One region of the Arthrobacter sp. NPDC056493 genome, then DNA from elsewhere that is predicted to be linked to it. Evidence: riboswitches for the same ligand, from Rfam matches in the RefSeq annotation. Region 1 holds a riboswitch; each other region holds the start of a gene.
The links. A riboswitch is a leader RNA that binds a small molecule or an ion and turns the genes downstream of it on or off. The one in region 1 is predicted to bind cyclic di-AMP.
Positions count from the first base shown of each region.

Region 2: linked by a shared signal. The riboswitch ahead of ACFQ50_RS15255 (C40 family peptidase) and the one ahead of ACFQ50_RS05720 (hypothetical protein) in region 1 are both predicted to bind cyclic di-AMP.
Region 3: linked by a shared signal. The riboswitch ahead of ACFQ50_RS12440 (LysM peptidoglycan-binding domain-containing protein) and the one ahead of ACFQ50_RS05720 (hypothetical protein) in region 1 are both predicted to bind cyclic di-AMP.
Region 4: linked by a shared signal. The riboswitch ahead of ACFQ50_RS09390 (hypothetical protein) and the one ahead of ACFQ50_RS05720 (hypothetical protein) in region 1 are both predicted to bind cyclic di-AMP.

Region 1 is NZ_JBHTSL010000008.1:110,610-113,768, forward strand. Features, by position in the region: gene ACFQ50_RS05715 (glycosyltransferase) at 1-1,174, opposite strand, end outside; gene ACFQ50_RS05720 (hypothetical protein) at 1,449-2,312, opposite strand; cyclic di-AMP (ydaO/yuaA leader) riboswitch at 2,318-2,469, opposite strand; gene ACFQ50_RS05725 (ATP-binding protein) at 2,574-3,159, opposite strand, start outside.
Region 2 is NZ_JBHTSL010000037.1:24,068-27,226, forward strand. Features, by position in the region: gene ACFQ50_RS15250 (M23 family metallopeptidase) at 1-620, shown strand, start outside; cyclic di-AMP (ydaO/yuaA leader) riboswitch at 733-926, shown strand; gene ACFQ50_RS15255 (C40 family peptidase) at 1,087-1,689, shown strand; gene ACFQ50_RS15260 (NlpC/P60 family protein) at 1,792-2,580, shown strand; gene ACFQ50_RS15265 (HNH endonuclease) at 2,805-3,159, shown strand, end outside.
Region 3 is NZ_JBHTSL010000027.1:212-3,370, reverse strand. Features, by position in the region: gene ACFQ50_RS12455 (Re/Si-specific NAD(P)(+) transhydrogenase subunit alpha) at 1-190, shown strand, start outside; gene ACFQ50_RS12450 (NAD(P) transhydrogenase subunit alpha) at 190-540, shown strand; gene ACFQ50_RS12445 (NAD(P)(+) transhydrogenase (Re/Si-specific) subunit beta) at 537-1,910, shown strand; cyclic di-AMP (ydaO/yuaA leader) riboswitch at 2,072-2,240, shown strand; gene ACFQ50_RS12440 (LysM peptidoglycan-binding domain-containing protein) at 2,247-3,159, shown strand, end outside.
Region 4 is NZ_JBHTSL010000016.1:62,882-66,040, forward strand. Features, by position in the region: gene ACFQ50_RS09380 (GTP pyrophosphokinase family protein) at 1-239, shown strand, start outside; gene ACFQ50_RS09385 (SulP family inorganic anion transporter) at 246-1,748, shown strand; cyclic di-AMP (ydaO/yuaA leader) riboswitch at 1,893-2,094, shown strand; gene ACFQ50_RS09390 (hypothetical protein) at 2,098-2,826, shown strand; gene ACFQ50_RS09395 (GGDEF domain-containing protein) at 3,036-3,159, opposite strand, start outside.

The DNA of each region.
Region 1 (3,159 bases):
AAACCAGCAGCCCTTCAAAGTGGTGGCGGGCAACATCGCTGTTGCCGGCGATGCCGAACGTGAAGCGACGGTTCGCGGCGGTGTTGGCCACGGCCGTGGTGAGCAGGGCCAGCAGGTTGGCCAGCTGCGGATCCATCAGGTTGCGGCAGAGGTAAAAGAGGACCAGGTACGCCAGGGTGGATGCCACGCCGATGGTGCCGAACCGCACCAGCTGGCCGAACAGGCTGCCGCCCGGGCTCTGCTCCTGGCTGCGAGATGCGGCCGGAAGGGGGCCGCGGGCAAGGGCCGCGCGAAGCTCGGCGACGGGGATGCGGCCGCTGACCATGTCCTTGCTGAGCCGGGCCATGCCGCGGACGTCGGCGAGTGCCGTCTGGACGATGTCCACGCTGGAATTGGGGTCGTCGGTCCAGTCCACAGGCACTTCGTGGACGCGGAGGCCGCACCGTTCGGCGAGGACCAGGAGTTCGGTGTCGAAGAACCAGGCGGTGTCCACGGTGTGCGGCAGGATCTGCTGGGCGATGTCGGCGCGGATGGCCTTGAAGCCGCACTGCGCATCGCTGAAATGGGCGCCCATCAGGGACTGCAGCATGAAGTTGTAGCTGCGGGAGATGAATTCGCGCTTCGGCCCGCGGACCACGCGGGAGTTGCGGGTCAGCCGCGTGCCGATGGCAAGGTCCGAGTGGCCGGAGATCAGCGGGGCAAGGAGCGGGCCCAGTGCGGCCAGGTCCGTGGAGAGGTCCACGTCCATGTAGGCCAGGACAGGCGACGGCGAAGCCAGCCACACTTTCCGCAGGGCGTTGCCGCGGCCCTTTTCCGCAAGGTGCACCACGGTGACCTCGCGGAGCTCTCGGGCCACGCGTTCGGCCGCTTGGAGCGTGCCGTCGGTGCTCGCGTTGTCCGCAACGGTGATGCGGAACGAGTGCGGGAACGTGCCGCGCAGGTGGGCGTGGAGCCGGCGCAGGCACTCCTCCAGGTCGCGTTCTTCGTTGTAGACCGGGATGGTCACGTCCAGGACCGGTACCGCGGTGGAGGTATCGATCGGCGACCGCCGCGTATGCCTGATGAGGGTCTGGGACGGGGCATCTCCGGCCGCGCCGGCTCCATGGAGCGCGTGCGGCCGGGTGTGCAGCGGTGGGTGCGGCTGGGGTCCGGAGGCCTGGTCAGTGATGGTCATGCATCAACAGTGGCGGCCGCTGTTATGAGGGTTTTAGGGCGAAGCTGTGCAGGGGCTGTGGAAGTTCCTCAGCGCTCGCTGGCGGCCAGAATGAGCGGCTTGTGGCGGCCGGAATGAGCGGCCGGTGGGTGGCCGCATTTCTGCACCTCTTTGCCGGCCGCGGGTGGGCACGGACGGCAAGAGGGCCCCGGATCCTGGCGGATCCGGGGCCCTCGGGCACTCTAAAGCGGTGCAGAAATGCTCGCCCTCAGCCGGTTCGGCCGCGGCAAACCGGTCAGTACCAGTTGTGGGCGAGGTGCCAGTTCAGGGCGCCACACGGGGAGCCGTAGCGCTCCTTGATGTAGTCCAGGCCCCAGTTGATCTGGGTGCGGTAGTTGGTGCGGTAGTCCGCCCCGGCGCTCGCCATTTTCTCTGCGGGCAGCGACTGGACGATGCCGTAGGCGCCGCTGCTGGCATTGGTGGCCGTGGTGCGCCATTCCGATTCCTTGGTCCAGAGCCGCTGCAGGCACTGCATCTGGTCTGCGGACCAGCCAAAGGATCCGAGCCTGGCGGCTGCGTAGGCCTGTGCGCCGGAGGGATCGTTCAGGGCCACAGGCGCAGCGGCCCGGGCCTTTGCGGCCGCCTTGGCCGCGGCAGCTTTCGCTGCGGCAGCCTGGACGGCGGCGGCGTTGGCCTTAGCCGCGGCGGCCTTTGCGGCAGCAGCCTGGGCGGCGGCGGCCTTAGCGGCGGCAGCCTTCTTTGCAGCGGCAGCCTTGGCCGCAGACTCCTTGGCAGCGGCCTGGGACGAGGACTGCGGAGCGATGGACGCCGCGGACGGGGCCGGAAGGGCGGAGATCAGCGTCTTGTCGAAGCTCAGCGTCTGCCCGGCGTCCGCGGTGGCCGCTGCCGGCTCGGCGGCGGAAGGCGTGGCCTGGTCGGCCGCGTGGCCTGCGGCACCGACGCCAACGAGCACCGCGGCGGCAGTGGTCAGGACAGCCGCCCGGCGGCCAAAGGACGGAAGGCCGGAAGTGAGACGGCCCCAGGCCGTCGTAGGCCGGGCCGGTTCGGCGCGGTGCCGGGAAATGCCCTGGCGTGACGTCGTGCGGTCAGACTGATCTGAGGCGCGTTCAGGGCGCGCCTGAGTCTTAAATTCAGACATGGTGGATTGCCTCTCACACCTGCGGAGTTAGCTGTCGGGTTCGGATGAGGTCATCCGGCCGCACGGAAATTCACGTGTCGGCTTCACCCCAAGGGCTGATGCGGAAAGCCCGGGACTCTGGTTCCCCCGCCTCTGCCTGATGTAGCGGAATCCGGGAAGCGGCAGAGCTGGGCGTCAATCCGGAGATGCGGCGCTAGTGGCGGCCGCACCATATCGACGGTACAGGAGGCTTCTGATTAAGTCACATTTAGGTAACGGGAGTCACGGCGTCGGCGCGGCGCCTTGCATGGGCAGCCGGACCGCAAATTCCGTCCGGCCGGGCCGGGACGTGACCTCCACCGTGCCGCCGTGCGCTTCCACGATGGACTGCACGATGGACAGTCCCAGGCCGCTGGTTCCCTCTGCCGAGGCGACGCCAGGTTCTGCCTGCGAAGGCCCTGTTTCTCCCCGCGAATCCGCGGTACGGAGGGCTGTTTGCGCGCTGGCGCCACCGGTGGCAGGACCCTTCGCCGTTGCGGAGGCAGGCGACAGGGGCGGCTGCGCCGGCGTCGCCCGTGAGGCGTCTGCGCGGGCAAAGCGCGCGAAGACCTTGTCCACGAATTCCGGCGGGATGCCGGCGCCGTCGTCCGTGACAGTAATCACAGCACTGCCGTCAGCCGACCGCATCACGCCGGTGGTCACCGTGGTGCCGGGACGGGTGTGCTTGCGGGCATTGGAGAGCAGGTTCACGAGGACCTGGTGCAGCTGCGAGTCGTCACCCCGGACCGACACGGGTTCCTCCGGGAGGTCCAGATGCCAGGCCCGGTCCGGCGCCATGACTTTTTCGTCACTGACGGTCTCGATCACC
Region 2 (3,159 bases), on a different contig from region 1:
GCCTGCTGCTGACTGTTACTGTCCCCGCCACCAGCCCTGTCCTGGCCGCCGGAGAGCCGGGAGGGGCGTCTGCGTCCGCTGCCTCGGCCCAGCCGAAGGTCTCGGCTGAAGCGGCAGCAAAGATCGACTTCAGCCGCACGTCCGTCTCCACCACCGGCGACCCGGACGGAAAGCTGAAGCAGCTCCTCAGCGCCCAGTCAGCCGGCAGCATCAGCCGTTCGGCCTCGGTGGGGACCCTGGGCGGCCCGCTGACCACGCTGGTCAGGTCCTCGCCGTTCGGTTACCGGGTCAGTCCGATCACCGGCGGTGCCGGCGAGTTCCACCGCGGCCAGGATTTCGCTGCCCAGTGCGGCACCCAGGTGCTTGCCGCGGCCAGCGGCAAGGTCACCTTTTCGGGATGGCACCCCTATGGGGGAGGCAACCGCGTCGTGATCGATCACGGCAACGGCCTGGAGACCACGTACAACCACCTGTCGTCCTCCAGCGTCCAGGTTGGCCAGAAGGTCACCCGGGGCGAAGTTATCGCCCTCAGCGGGACCACGGGCGCCTCCACGGGCTGCCACCTCCACTTCGAGGTGATGGTCAACGGGGACGTCGTTGATCCCCTCGGCTGGCTCTGAGCCACGTCGAGCGAGCACCCTCATTCCTGTGACACGCCGTGACCTGAATGTGACATTGGCTCCGAACTGCTGTACCGTCTAAACCGCGTCAACTTTTCCGAAGTTGACGCTCTTGAGTGGATTGCCTAACTCTGCCACCGCTCAAGGTCCGTTCGCATTACATCGTCTGGCAGGGGCGGGGGAACCAATTTTGGTCTTCGCAAGAAGGCCTTGGGGTTAAGTCGCAAAGCTTCCCAGGAAGCGGAGCGGCCGGGTGACTCCCATCCGAATCCGACAGCTCACCTCGCAGGCATTGGGAGAGGCTACCTTCGTGTCTTCACGCCACAATGCCGCGCGCCACCGCGCGCAAACGGTTCGTATGAACCCGTTGGACTCCGTGTCCAAGGCGGTTAGCGCCAATGCCGGCACAGTAGGTCGCCAGGCAGCTGTTATCGCAGCTGCTTCAGGACTCATCCTGAGTGTTGGCATGCCTGCCAACGCAGCCGACGCCAACATTGGTGTTTCCGCCTCCTCGGAGACCGGATCCCAGGCCGCACAGCTTGCTGTGACCGCCGCGCCCACCGCCACTGTCTCCTTCGAGCGTCCTGCTGTCACCACCGTGGCAGCCCCGGTCGCCGAAGCCATCGCTCCGCAGTCGAACGATGAGAGCCAGACGGCCGATGCAGGCCAGGCCGGCGACGAGAGCACCGGTGCGGCCAAGGCCGTCACCGCAAAGTCCACTGATGGTGCGGCCTCCGCAGCAGCTTCCGGACTGGCAGCAATCGCGTACACCGGCATCGGCAGCCCCTACGTCTGGGGCGGCACCACGCCCAGCGGCTGGGACTGCTCCGGCTTCACTCAGTGGGTTTACGCACAGGCAGGCATCAGCATTCCCCGCGTCAACGCGTGGAACGCCATGAAGCCCACCTCCACGCCTGCTCCCGGCGACCTGGTCATGCAGAACGGCGGCGCCCACGTGGGCATCTACGTCGGCAACGGCATGATGATCAGCGCGCTGAACCCCTCGCAGGGCACTCTCCTGCACGCGGTGTCCGCAACGGGCACGTCCGCTTTTTACACCCTTCGCTAAAAATCCGATTCGAGGCGGGCCGGCTTACCCCCAAGATGCCGGCGCGTCGATAACCCACGGCCTGCTACCGCGGTCTGTGGAACACGAAAGAGAGAAACTTTAATGACTACACGTGCGACCATTGCACGGCACCGCGCCGAGGTCACCAAGACCAACTCGCTGGCTGTCATTGCCAAGGCCGTCGGCGACAACGCCGGTGGCATGGGCCGCCAGGCCGCAGTTATCGCTGCTGCTTCCGGTCTTGTCCTGACCAGCGGCATCGCCGCCAACGCTGCTGAGACCAACGTTCAGCGCGAATCCGTTCCGGCTTCCACGCTGGAGGTCCAGTCCGCTGCGCCGGCCACCATCTCCGCTGCTTCCAGCATCGCCATCTCCTACGAGAAGCCTGCTGTTTCCACCGCGCCGGCTCCCGTTGTCGAGGCTCCCAAACCTGTAGTCAAGGTCCAGGAAGCCACCCCCGCCGCTGACGCCGCTCCGGCTGCTGACGCAGCACCGGCAGTCCAGGCCACCGCCGCCGTCGAGACCGCTGCCCCGGCAGCGCCGAAGACCACGGCTGCCAGCGGCCAGGGTGCTGCGATTGCTGCAGCTGCCTACGCACAGCTCGGCGTCTCCCAGGACTGCACCGCGCTGGCCACCAACGCACTCGCCGCCGTGGGCATCCACTACCACGGCTGGCCGGCAGGCTACCTGTCCCTCGGCCGCACCGTCAGTGCTGCTGAAGCCCAGCCGGGCGACCTCGCCTACTACCAGAACGGCGGCATGGGCCTGGCCCACATCGCTGTGTACGTCGGCAACGGGCAGGCCGTCCACGGCGGCTGGAACGGCGGAACCACCGCACTGTTCAGCGTGAACGTCGGCTCCGGCCCCGTCTTCATCCGCGTCGGCGGCTAAGACACCCCCAAAGCATTACGGAAGGACCCCCGCCAACTGGCGGGGGTCCTTTTTTGCCTTGCGTCCGCATGAATTTTTGGTGACACGCCATGACGATGCTTGTGTTCGATTCGCTCATCTGCCTACTGAGTGTTTACTCTTATGGTGTCGATCCATAGCCCGGACATGCAGAGGGCAGCCGGCCCTCGCGCCTCTGCCGGGTGCGGCCGTGAAGAGGTATGTGCATGCGCACACTCGTTCTGAATGCTGGATATGAACCGCTGGCGGTAGTGACCTTCCGCCGGGCGCTGGTCCTTGTGCTCACCGGAAAGGCAAGCGTGGTGGCCGAAGGCGACGATCCTGTCGTCGGGCCGCAGGACATCATGGGCCGTCCGTCCGTGATTCTCCTTAACCGCTACATCCGCCCCCGGTACAACATGATCACCGCGGTGAGCAGGCGCGGTGTGCTTCGCCGTGACGGCCACCGGTGCGCCTACTGCGGCAAGGCAGCCCACACCATAGACCATGTCCAGCCCAAATCCCGGGGCGGTGCCGACTCCTGGGAGAACCTCGTTGCGGCCTGCCTCCGCTGCAACAACG
Region 3 (3,159 bases), on a different contig from region 1:
GCTTGCGCTGATGACGCGGGACGGGACGGTGGCCCCGGATTTCGACGACGACGTGATAGCAGGTGCGTGCCTGACGCACGACGGCGTGGTGCGGCACCCGCCGACGGCCGAGGCTCTCGCGGCGCTCGAACTCGCCGACGAGTTGGCGAATGACCCGGTGACTGCGTCGGAAAACGAAGGGGTGGCCTGATGGACGGCATCAGCCTGCTGACCATCACCGTGCTTGCAGTGTTTGTCGGCTTCGAAGTGGTGTCGAAGGTTTCCAGCACGCTGCATACGCCCCTGATGTCCGGGGCGAACGCGATCCACGGGATCATCCTGGTGGGCGCCATCATCGTTGCCGGCCAGGCCACGCACCCCTGGGTTCTCGCGGTGGCGCTGCTGGCCGTTGTTCTTGCCACGGCGAACCTGGTGGGCGGCTTTGTGGTGACCGACCGCATGCTCGAGATGTTCCGCGGCCGCAAACCCGACAAACCGGCCAAACCCACCCAGAGTGAACCTCAGGGTGACGCCAGGGAAAACACGGAGGCCACGCGGTGATCCTCCTGGACCCCAACGTCACCGCCCTGCTGTACCTCGCGGCCGCCGTCTTCTTCATCCTGGCGCTGAAGGGCCTGAACTCCCCGCGCACCGCCCGCCGGGGCAACCTCATCGGCGCCTTTGGTGCGCTGGTCGCCGTCGTCACGGTCTTTTTTTCGACCCGGCTGGACAATGTCCCCCTGATCCTCGGCGCCATTGTTGTCGGCTCCGGTGTGGCCGCCCCCGTGGCCAGGCGCGTCAAGATGACCCAGATGCCGCAGCTCGTTGCTCTGTTCAACGGCGTGGGCGGCGGCGCCGCCGCGCTCGTGGCGCTGCTGGAACTGCCGCATGCGGAGGACGCCTGGGTGCGTGTCGCCGTCGTCTTCACCCTGCTGGTGGGGGCAGTGTCCTTCGCCGGCTCGGCCGTGACGTTCGCGAAGCTGCAGGAGCTCATGACCACCCGTCCCGTGGTGTTCCCCGGCCTGCCGGTGCTCATGGGGGCGGTCCTGCTTGCCGCCGTCGGTGCCGCGTCCGCCGTCGTGACGGGCGGATCCCTGGTCCTGGCGCTGCTTCTCCTGTTGCTGGGCCTGGCGGCAGGCGTGCTGCTGGTGCTGCCGGTGGGCGGCGCGGATGTGCCGATCGTCATCTCCCTGCTCAACGCGTTCACCGGCCTGGCTGTTGCGGCGTCCGGCCTGGTGCTGGGGAACGTGCTGCTGGTGGTGGCCGGCACGCTCGTGGGCGCCTCAGGCACCATCCTCACCCGCGCGATGGCCGCGGCCATGGGCCGCAGCGTGGCCGGCATCCTGTTCGGCGCGTTCCGGGGAGGTTCGACGGCGGGATCCACGGCCGTGAGCGACCGTCCGGTCCGCTCGTCCAGCCCGGAGGACGTGGCGGTGCTCCTGGGCTACGCGCAGCGCGTGATCATCGTTCCCGGCTACGGGCTCGCCGTGGCGCAGGGGCAGCACACCGCGGCAGAGCTGGCGCAGGCCCTGGAATCCCGGGGCACCCGCGTGGACTTCGCCATTCATCCGGTGGCCGGGCGCATGCCGGGGCACATGAACGTGCTGCTCGCCGAGGCCAACGTGCCCTACGAATCGCTCAAGGAAATGGGCCAGATCAACTCCGAGTTCCGCACCGCCGACGTCGCGCTGGTGGTCGGCGCGAACGACGTCGTGAACCCCGCCGCGAAGACCACGGCCGGATCGCCGATCTACGGGATGCCAATCCTCGAGGTGGCGGACGCGCGTCAGGTGGTGTTCCTCAAGCGCTCCATGCGGCCGGGGTTCGCCGGGATCGAGAACGACCTCATGTTCGAGCCGCAGACCACGCTGCTGTTCGGCGACGCGAAGGAGTCCCTGACGAAGGTGCTGGGCGCGGTGAAGGCCCTGTAGGGTGTTGGGGTCTGCACCCTCCCGCACTGGTTCCTCAACTGCTTATTCAACCGCCGCCGTTACCGAAATGTGACTTTTGGTGCGGGGGTGCGGTAGCCTCGGCCGGTGCCCTGGTTCCGCTCAGGGCATCCCGGGCAGAATGCCGAGCCCTGCCGCTGACCGGGATCCGTTCGCTATCACCAACAGGCAGGGACGGGGGAACCACCTTAGTACCGGCCTTGCGCGCCAAGGCCTAGGGGTTAAGTCCAGGCGCTGCGCCCAGCAGCGGGCAGGACCGGGTGACTCCCACCCGAACCCGACAGCTAACCCCGCAGGCATGGGAGAGGCACATCAACCATGTCACGTAAGTTCACGCCCGCGCGCCATCGCGCCACCCCGACGACGTCCATCGCCCTGCAGGGCCTGTCGTATTCCTTCAAGTCCAATGCCGCCTCGGTTGCCAAGCCGGCGGCCGCCGCCGCCGTCGCTTCCGGACTCCTCTTCGGCGCGGGGGCACCTGCCCACGCAGGTGCCTACGCGCCCGAGATTCCGGCCAGCGGCGCTGCACAGTCCGCCCCGGCCCCGGCCGCTGCTGCTGTGAAGTCCGTCGCGGGCCAGGCGCTCGCCGCACCCACCCAGGCGCAGGCTCCGGCAGTCCCGGCCCCTGCGCCGGCACTCCCGGCTCCGGCAGACGGAGGATCTGCTGTTGCCGGCGCGTCGCACACCGTTGCGCCCGGCGACACCCTCGGCGCCATCGCGGCACGCCACGGCGTCAGCCTCGATGCACTGCTCGCGGAGAACGGCCTGTCCCTGGCCTCCGTCATTTACCCCGGTGACCAGATCCTCATCCCGGGGCCCGGCGCGGCCGCGGCTCCCGCAGGGCCGGCAACTCCCGCAGTGCCTGCGGTCCCCGCGGCCCCTGCTGTTCCGGCCGTTCCTGCAGCCCCGGCCGTCCCGGAGCCCGCCGGCATGGGAATCTACAACGCCTCCGCGTCGATAACCCCGGCAACAGCAACCGCTCCGGCAGCCAGCGGCGCGGGCGCGGCCATTGTGGCCTCCGCCAGGGCGCAGCTTGGTGCCACCCAGGACTGCACCGTCCTGGTGGAGCAGGCCCTGCGCTCCGTCGGCAAGTCCGTCGGCGACCTCGCGCCCGCGCAGTTCTACCAGTACGGAACTCCGGTCTCCTCCCCGCGGCCCGGTGACCTGATGATCAGCGGCGGACACGTCGGCGTCTACATCGGCGGCGGCCAGGCCATTAGCAGCGGCATGA
Region 4 (3,159 bases), on a different contig from region 1:
AGACCGTGCAGCTCGCCGGACTGCTCAGCGCCAACCGGATCACCGAGGTCCGCAGGGCCCTGGACCACCGCTACTCCCCCGGTCCCGACCGCCTCCTGGATGACCTCCTGCTGTGGCAGTACGGCACCAAACATATCGACCTCACCGCCGAGGCGCCCGACGCCGTTCCCCACCCGCGGCGCGACAGCCTCCTGCGGCGGCTGAAGCAGATCGAGCGCTACCGCCAGACCAAGAAATAGAGTTCCATGAAGCCCGAACAGCTCCAGTCCGTCCGGGCCACTCTCCGTTCCCCGCGGCGCCTCAAGACCGAGGCCCTCGCCGGACTGGTGGTGGCCCTCGCCCTCATTCCGGAAGCCATCGCGTTCTCCGTGATCGCCGGCGTGGATCCCCGGATCGGGCTGTTCGCCTCCTTCACCATGGCGGTCACCATCTCCTTCGTTGGCGGCCGGCCTGCCATGATCTCGGCCGCAACAGGCGCTGTCGCCCTGGTGATCGCGCCCCTGATGCGCAGCCACGGGCTGGACCACCTGATTGCCGCGGTGATCCTCGCCGGGGTCTTTCAGATCCTGCTCGCCGTCCTGGGCGTCACCCGGCTCATGCGGTTCATCCCGCGCTCGGTGATGGTGGGCTTCGTGAACGCGCTTGCCATCCTCGTGTTCATGGCCCAGCTGCCGGAACTGATCGGGGTTCCCTGGCCCGTGTATCCGCTGGTCGCCGCGGGCCTGCTGATTGTCGTCGGCTTCCGCAGGATCACGACGGCGGTGCCGTCACCTTTGGTGGCCATCGTCCTCCTGACGGTCCTCACCGTGGTGGCCGGGATCGACGTGCCCGCCGTCCAGGACAAGGGCCAGCTGCCGGAAAGCCTGCCCACGCTGTTCATCCCTCAGGTGCCGCTGACGTGGGAAACCTTCCAGACCATCGCACCGTTCTCGCTGTCCATGGCGCTGGTGGGGCTGCTGGAATCCCTGATGACGGCCAAGCTTGTGGACGACATCACCGACACCCGCTCCAACAAGACCCGCGAATCCTGGGGCCAGGGCGTGGCCAACATCGTCACCGGGTTCCTGGGCGGCATGGGCGGCTGCGCGGTAATCGGGCAGACCATGATCAACGTCAAGGGCTCCGGCGCCCGGAGCCGGGTGTCCACGTTCCTCGCGGGCGCCTTCCTGCTGGTGCTGGTGGTCACCCTGGGCGACATCGTGGGTCTCATCCCCATGGCGGCGCTGGTGGCGGTGATGATCTTCGTCTCGGCCATCACTTTCGACTGGCACTCTGTTGCACCCGCAACGCTGAAGCGGATGCCCAAATCGGAAACCGCCGTCATGCTGATCACCGTGGGCACGGTGGTGGTCACGCACAATCTGGCGATCGGCGTCGGCGTCGGGGTTTTGGCGGCGATGGCGATGTTCGCCCGCCGCGTGGCCCATTTCGCCACCGTCGACCGTACGGAAGTGGAGCTCAACGGCCGGACGGTGGCCACCTACACTGTGGACGGCGAACTGTTCTTCGCCTCCTCCAACGACCTCTACACGCAGTTCAACTACGCCCGCGACGCCGAGCCGGACATCGACAGCGTGGTGATCGACCTGCACGCCTCGCACCTGTGGGATGCCTCCACCATCGCCGTGCTGGACTCCGTCACGGAGAAATACCGCAGGCACGGCCGGGAGGTGGAACTGATCGGCCTCAACTCGGCCAGCATTCAGATGCGGGAACGGCTGGCCGGCAAGCTCAACGCCGCAGAGTGAGGCTCACCACACCAATCAGGCCCCGCCCCTCTACATGACGCGGGCAAACCGGAAGTGAACGACACGGCGCCGTTACCTTAATGTGACATTGAACGATGCCTCCCGTACGGTGGAAAACGTGCCTTTTTCACCGATAGGGCACTCCCGCGCTGATTGCCTAACTCTGCCGCAGCCCGAGGAACCAACCGAAGACCCATGTCCGGCAGAGACGGGGAAACCACTTTTCGGCCCGCTTATAGCGGGTCTTGGGGTGAAGCCGCGCAGTTCCTGACCACGCTCAGGACCGCGGCCGGGTGCCTCCCATCCGAATCCGACAGCTCACCTCGCAGGCATCGGGAGAGGCTTCTTCATGTCGTTCCGCATTATTTCTGGCCGCCGTGCTGCGGCCATCCTTGCCGCCTCCGGGCTGGCCTTCACCGGCAGCGTCGCAGCCAACGCCGCGAACGTTCCGGCCCAGCCGGCGCAGGCACCGGCCGCCGCGGCCGCCAGCCAGGTCCAGGCTCCGCTGAACGCTGCCTCCAGCGTCAGGATCGAGTTTGAACGCCCCGCGGTCAAGTCGGCCCCGGCCCCCGTGGCGGCAGCACCCGTCGTCGAAAAGCCGGCAGTAAGGAAGACCGCGGCACCTGCAGCCGCCACCGTCGCTGCCGCGCCCGTTGCTACCGCGGCCCCCAAGGCTGCAGCTGCGCCGGCCGCGGCCGCACCGAAGGTCACCGTCGAGGCTGCCGCTCCGGCCCCGAAGGCACCCGTCAAGGCTGCCGCGGGCGTCAACGCAACCATGCTGGCGTCGGCCTACGCCCAGATCGGCATCACGCAGGACTGCACCGCCATGGTGGAGAAGGCCCTCGGCGCGGCCGGCATCCCTGTGGGTGACCTCGCGCCCATGCAGTTCCTGAACCATGGCGTGGTGGTCTCCACCCCGCAGCCCGGCGACATGGTGGTCCAGTCCGGCCACGTGGCAATTTACGCGGGCGCCGGCAAAGTCATCAGCGGCGGCATGAACGGCATCAACGCCACCATGGCCCACCCGCTGTCCTGGCTCACCGCCACGGGCCCCGTCACGTTTGTTCGCGCGGCCTAGCAGAACTGAAGAAACCGCCGTGTTCCGCTGCCTTGGGGGCGGCGGAACACGGCCATCCCCCAAGGTGCTCCCACCTTTCTACAAGGATGGTGGGAAACACTGGCTATGCCTGATGAAAGACCGCAGTCTCCGGCTGCGAGCCAGGATCGCCGGGTCCGGATTGTCCCCCATGCATTCCGGATCCGGTGCCTGGGGAACCGGATGAGCTCTTAGCCCCTGACCGTGCGGTTCCGCCCCTGCGATTTGGCTTCATAGAGGGCAACGTCCGCGGCCGCGATCACCTCGTCGAGATCGGCCGTTTTCGCGTTGTAGGTGGAAATGCCGTAGCTGACG